One region of the Pseudoalteromonas sp. APM04 genome, then DNA from elsewhere that is predicted to be linked to it. Evidence: riboswitches for the same ligand, from Rfam matches in the RefSeq annotation. Region 1 holds a riboswitch; the other holds the start of a gene.

What was found. Region 1 has a riboswitch for cobalamin ahead of MTP24_RS13360 (ABC transporter ATP-binding protein). Riboswitches for the same ligand answer to the same signal wherever they lie in the genome.
Region 2: linked by a shared signal. The riboswitch ahead of MTP24_RS12185 (TonB-dependent receptor) and the one ahead of MTP24_RS13360 (ABC transporter ATP-binding protein) in region 1 are both predicted to bind cobalamin.

What each region holds. Positions count from the first base shown of each region.
Region 1 is NZ_CP094441.1:2,885,626-2,889,045, reverse strand. It holds gene MTP24_RS13370 (LysR family transcriptional regulator) at 1-354, shown strand, start outside; gene MTP24_RS13365 (porin) at 540-1,469, shown strand; cobalamin riboswitch at 1,517-1,656, shown strand; gene MTP24_RS13360 (ABC transporter ATP-binding protein) at 1,732-2,532, shown strand; gene MTP24_RS13355 (iron ABC transporter permease) at 2,534-3,420, shown strand, end outside.
Region 2 is NZ_CP094441.1:2,646,450-2,649,869, reverse strand. It holds gene MTP24_RS12200 (2-dehydropantoate 2-reductase) at 1-63, opposite strand, end outside; gene MTP24_RS12195 (VanZ family protein) at 56-406, opposite strand; gene MTP24_RS12190 (YajQ family cyclic di-GMP-binding protein) at 559-1,041, shown strand; cobalamin riboswitch at 1,219-1,382, shown strand; gene MTP24_RS12185 (TonB-dependent receptor) at 1,415-3,241, shown strand; gene msrA (peptide-methionine (S)-S-oxide reductase MsrA) at 3,287-3,420, opposite strand, start outside.

The DNA of each region.
Region 1 (3,420 bases):
AGTGGGTATGACACTGCAACAAACGAAAACTTTTTTGATAATCAGTACGTGTATGTTGACTGGGGAACGACATTTTCACTTTGGCATGCACGCCAGTTTACCGGTAAAACGCCTCCTTACTTTAGAACAAGTACCGGACGAATTGCGTTAGATTTAATACTACAATGTGGTGGTAGCGCATTTATTCCACATGTTTTGGTTGAGCAACATTTAGAAAATGGTGAATTATTTCATGTAAAAAATGTAGAAAATACGTCAAGAGATATATTTGTAGCCTACCATAGAGATAACGAACAAAAGGAACTAATAGAAACACTCATAAATTTACTACCTACTATTAAGGCACATGCTTAGTAATTGGATTTTAAGTGGGGACATATTTGTATGATTGATGTTCATGTCCTTTTGATTTCATAAATAATGCAGTTTTATTAACTTTAAAAGTCAAAAATATTTCATTTGTAATATTTCTGTCATTTAGTGGTGACAAACTGCAGTCGTTTTAAAAATTAGTCTTTTGTGATTATCGAGGAAATAACATGAAATTTGTAAAATCGAGCTTATGTGTCGCTTTGCTAAGTGGTTTATCTTTTAATGTACTTGCTGACGTTGATGTTTACGGTAAAGCAAATGTGACTGTTCAGTCTACAGATGACGGCGAAGGGTCGTTCACTGAAATTAAAAGTAATGCATCTCGTTTTGGCCTTAAAGGTTCAGAAAAAATTACCGATGGCTTAGAAGCAGTTTATAAGTTTGAGTTTCAAGTTGATGTAACAGATGCAGACTCAAAAGGCGACGACGATAATATTTCTGCGCGTAACCAATATGTTGGTGTTAAAGGCTCGTTTGGTCAGGTAGTAGTGGGTCGTAACGACACGGCGTTTAAACAAGCGCAAGGTAAACTCGATTTATTTAATGACCTTGAAGGCGATATTAAAAACGTATTCAAGGGTGAAAACCGTTTAGGTGATTCAATCACGTATACTTCTAACTCATACGAAGGCTTTAAAGTACTTGCTACTTTTATTGCTGAAGACGATGTAGATGCAGATAACGGTTATTCAATGGCTGTAACATACGGTGATTCAGCACTTAAAAAGAGCGCGGTATATGCCTCAATTGCAGCTGACAGCGAAGTAAATGGTTACGATGTAGTACGTGCGTCAATCCAAGGTAAAGTTGAAGACTTTAAACTCGGTGCTATGTACCAAACTCAAGAAAAAGTAGACGGTTCAGCTGAAGGTGACGGTTACTTATTAAATGCAGCATACAACATGGGTAAAAACACGTTTAAAGTTCAGTACCAAGCAATGGACTTTGACGATAGTGATGATAAAACAGCTATTTCAGTGGGTGTTGATCACAAGCTTAACAAAAACATTAAAGTATTTGGCTTTTACTCAAGCTTTGATATGGACAACAACGTAGACCAAGATTACTTAGGTTTAGGTATGGAATATAAGTTTTAACGACGAGTTAAAACACTCCCTTTTTAACCGCGCTGTAATTAGCGCGGTTTTTTTTGCTTTAAATTATTTACTTACCCGCCCATAATAGAGCTTCATTTGGAATGAGGTGCAATTCCTCAACTGTTCCCGCAACTGTAATTAGCGCTATGCTTTAAGTCAGATACAAATCAATTTTTAATGAGCGGGCCTACTCATGCTAATTTTAATGTACTCCTTTTTGGTGGTTGCATTACAAGTGGGTACTCGTGTCTAGGACAGAGTATTGCAAACTAAAGCACCAATATTAAACGTTCAAAATCTCTCGTGGGGAATAGCAAATAAACCTATTCTCAAACACATTAATGTGCAAATACCCGAAGGTAAATTTGTGGGCTTAATTGGCCCTAATGGCGCAGGTAAGTCGAGTTTACTGCGTTGTTTATATCGTTTTAATAAGCCTAATGAAGGGGTTATAGAGTTTAATAACCATGATATTTGGCAGCTTAAAAGTGATGAATATGCAAAGTGCGTTGCTGTTGTTTTACAAGAGGCGCCATCGCATTTTAATTTGTCGTTATTTGATGTTGTGGCTCTTGGCCTAACGCCTCATAAATCGTTATTTAGTTCAACATCGCAAAGCGAAAAACAACAAATCACTCTAGCTATAAAAACGGTAGGGCTTGAGCTGCACACAAATCAAAATTTTGAATCGCTCTCTGGGGGCGAAAAGCAGCGGGCACTCATTGCACGTGCTATTGTTCAGCAACCTCAGCTGTTAATTATGGATGAGCCCACTAGCCACCTTGATGTTAAATATCAAATACAGGTAATGGAGCTGGCAAAGTCTCTTGGTGTTACAGTATTTGCTTCGTTTCATGATCTTAATTTGGCTAGCGCTATGTGTGATGAGCTTGTCGTCATTAAAAATGGAGAAATAACGCATACCGGCTCTCCTGCAGAGGTACTGACTGAGCACATGCTTGATGATGTATTTGGTGTATGCGCTCAGGTTAGTAACCATCCTCAAGAATCTCAATTGGGTAAAGTTACGCCTCATATTACCTACTTTTATGGTTACAAATAATATGTTAGCAATGCATGTACGCCATTCAGTTGCACTGATTATTTGCATTACTATTGCCTTAGTAAGTTTATTTTTAGCATTGAGCTTTGGTGCTGCAGATACCTCAATACAGGATGTATTTAACAGTTTTATTTATTTAAATGATGCTTCATTCACCAGCCGTATTATTTTTGAATTAAGAATGCCCCGTACATTATTGGCGTTTTTAGCCGGTGCCGGGTTAGCTATCGCTGGGCTAATTTTACAAACCGTGACACGTAACCCACTAGCCGATCCTTACTTATTCGGTATATCGTCAGGTGCTTCGTTTGGTGTAGTTGTACTTATGGCATTTGTGGGAATTAGCGCGGGTTTTATGCTTTCGGCCGCAGCCTTGCTTGGTAGCTTATTAGCAATGAGCTTACTTATATTAATTGCCACAAGGCAGCAGGGCGGGCAAGTTGAGTCTATGTTACTTGCTGGTGTTGCACTCTCGTTTTTATTTAGTGCATTTACGAGTTTGTTGCTTTATTGGAGCGAGCCGCAAGCCGTTGCAGCTATTTTATTTTGGACCTTAGGAAGTTTTGCACGTGCGCAGTGGGCAACGCTTTGGATACCCTTTTTAGTGATTACACTGTGCACCTGCGTAATGATTAGTTTTAGGCGCCAGCTTAATGCCATGTTATTAGGTGACGAAAGTGCCATAACCCTTGGTGTTAAAGTGCATCGATTTAGGTTGCTGATGCTAATTTTAAGCTCATTAATAACCGCTGTGCTGGTGGCAATGTGTGGCGGTATTGGTTTTGTTGGATTAATGGTGCCACATATTGTGCGCTTTTTTATTTCACAAGGCACCGTAGCAGGGCTATTAATAACAAGCTTAGCAGGAGGCACATTTATGGTGTGGGT
Region 2 (3,420 bases), 240 kb from region 1:
ACTTAAAAAGTGGCTTAGTAACAAGCCAATAGCGCCATCGCCTACAATTAAAATATTAGTCATAGGGATTCTTTTTTCGAGGTGTAAAAATAACTCTTAGTAAAAAGTAACTAGCAGCACCAGCAAAATCAGCTATAAAATCGCCAATAGAGGCCTGCCTGTAGGGGAGTGCGTCTTGCATTATTTCAATTGATGCGCCGTAACCGGCCAATAACAAAATTTGTGCGTACAAAGGAAGCTTAAACGCTTTATCCATAATAATAGCAAGCACAAAAAAAATCCCAAAATGAGCTACTTTATCAATGTGTGGAAATAGGTTAGCTGCGCCTTTTATTTCTTTGGCAAATAAAAAAGTAAACGCTACGATGCTGAGCAAAAAAACAGCTTGGTAAACACGCCTTGTCACGTAAAATCCTAGAGTCGCTTAAAAAAGAAGCTTAAGTATATCAAACTAAATTAGTATCGCACCTGAACAAGATGCAGAAAAATGTAAAGATTTATAATTTTAGCGTTATAATTGCGCCATAAAATTAAGATTGAATAGTTAGGAGAAAACCAATGCCTTCATTTGATATTGTATCTGAAGTAGAAATGAACGAAGCACAAAATGCGGTAGATAATGCAAACCGTGAACTTGAGACTCGCTTTGACTTTAGAGGTGTTGATGCATCTATTGAGCTAAACGACAAAACAATTAAGCTAAAAGCTGAAGCTGATTCACAGGTTATGCAATTGTTTGATATTTTAGCGGGTAAAGTTTCTAAGCGTGGTATGGATGTAGCGAGCTTAGAGTTACAAGATATTAGCCGTGCAGGTAAAAATGTTTTTCGTAATGTTGCGCTAAAGCAAGGTATTGAAAAAGATGTGGCTAAAAAAGTAGTAAAAGCCATTAAAGATTCTAAAGTAAAAGTGCAAGCGGCTATTCAAGGCGAGGAAGTACGCGTAACGGGTAAAAAGCGTGATGACTTACAAGCTGCTATGCAAGTGGTGCGTACTGCCGATTTAGGTCAGCCTTTTCAGTTTAAAAACTTCCGCGATTAATTATAAAAGCCTTTTGGGCGCTTTATAAATAAAAAGCCAAATAGCCGCGCAGGTTATTTGGCTTTTTTTATGAACGCGGCATAGTTTTTGTTTTTAATTGATTTTCTTTTTAGCTGTATAGACGTCCGTTGACATTTTTTATTAAACTCCTCACAATAGCGGCCTATTTTCAAGGTGCTTATTAATCTTTTCAATGGTTTGATTTTTTTAATAAGATAATCGGGAAGTTGGTGCGTTTTCATGATGACTACAATCCCAACACTGCCCCCGCAACGGTAAAGTAGTACATAAAGCTATGTATTTACTGAGTCCGGAGACCGGCCTTGATGTAATCTTACTTAGTTCTTTGCGGTGGGCAAAGAAGGGGAACTTCATGTTAAAAAAAACAACTCTTGGCGTTGCAATTACTGCTGCGCTGTCACTATCTGTATCTGCTGCAGAGCAATCAATCGAAACCATTACGGTAACCGCTAATAAGTTTGAACAATCAATTACTAATGTATTAGCGAGTGTAAATGTTATAACTCGTAATGACATTGAAACCAGTAATGTTCGCGACTTACCAACGCTATTAACGTCTCAAGTTGGCTTTCAGGTAAACCCTAATGGCGGCTTTGGTCAAAATGCCGGTGTTTCACTGCGCGGTACGGGATCGGGTGATACGCTAATTTTAATAGACGGTGTGCGCACCGGTTCGGCAACGCTTGGTCAAAAAGCATTAAGCAATGTGCCATTAAATAGTATTGAGCGCATTGAAATAATAAAAGGTTCACGTGCTGCAGTGTATGGCTCTGATGCGCTAGCGGGTGTTATTAATATTATAACGCGCGAGTCAGATAACCTTTCGGTCAGTGCTACGTTTGGATCTGACGCGTACCAAGACTACCAGATTGCTGGTTCTGTAAAAGCAGGCGATGTAACAACGGCCTTTAATGCAGGATTTGAAAAGACGGACAACTTTGATGTACTTCAAGGGGCAGCACCCGATGAAGACGGTTTTGAAAACAAAAACCTTGGCTTTAAAGTAAACTATACCGATGCGCACTACGGCGACTTTAAGTTACTAGGGCAATACAGTGAAGGCTTTGCTGATTACGACAGCCGTTTTAGTCCTGCCGATAGTACGATTGAGCGAGGTGATTTTAAAAATTACCAGCTTTCGGCTGGTTGGAATAAAGACTATAACAATCAAACACACAGCCTTGATATAGCATTTGTAACGGATGACTCAGACAACCGTTATGTTGATTTTTCTCAAGGGCCAACAACAAGTACGTTTGTTACTAAGCGCTCACAAATTGACTACAACGGCCAATACCGCTTAAACGACACGTTAAACATTAGTGGTGGTATTAATTGGTACAATGATGACGTATCACAAAGCTCAACCACGTTTGAAGTGCAAGAGCGCGATGTATTAGCTGTATTTGTTGGCGCATATTACGATGCGGATGAGTTGCTTGCCAATTTAACTGTTCGTCAAGATGACGATGAGCAATTTGGTAATGAAACAACGTACACAGCGGCAGCTGGCTATCACTTATCTGAAGACGCAACTTTCAGAATAAGCCAAAGCACGGGCTTTAAAGCGCCAACATTTAATGATTTGTACTTTCCTCTTTACGGCAATGCCAATCTTCAACCTGAAACGTCAGTGAATCGTGAGCTTGGCTTAAACGTCGACTTTGATACTGTGCGTGTCGATGTCGCTATTTTTAGAAATGAAATTGAGGATAAAATTGATTATGACGCTAATTTTACACTCACCAATATTAATGAGGCCCAATATGAAGGTGTTGAATTTAGTTTAGCCAATCAAATTTTGGGTTTTGATAGTAATGTGAATTTTGCTTACCTAAGTGCCGAAGATAAAGAAACAGGCGAAGCGCTTAGAAACGTTGCCAAACGAACCTTTAATTGGGAGCTTGCAAAACAGTTTGGTGCATTTGATACAAGCATAGCAATGCAATATCGCGGTGAGCGAGCAGGGGCGGTTTCGCAATTGGGTTCGTATACGCTTTGGAATTTAGCAGGCAATTACCAAGTAAATGATGAAATTACGGTGTCGCTTCGTATAGAAAACGTATTCGATAAGGAATACAACGCAGTTGATTCTAACGCTGATTTTACAACAGGGCAGGTGTATTACTACAACACGCCAGAGCGCCGCTTTTTTGCTGGCATAGATTACCAGTTTTAAATAATCTAAATAAAAAGCCCGGTTTTACCGGGCTTTTTTGTGTTTTTACTCAGCTAAAAACTCTTTAAATACGGTTTCAAACTTATGTAATTTTGGTGCGATTAACATACTGCAATAACCCTGTTGTGGGTTTTCGTTGTAGTAATCTTGATGATAGTGCTCAGCAGGGTAGTAAGTTG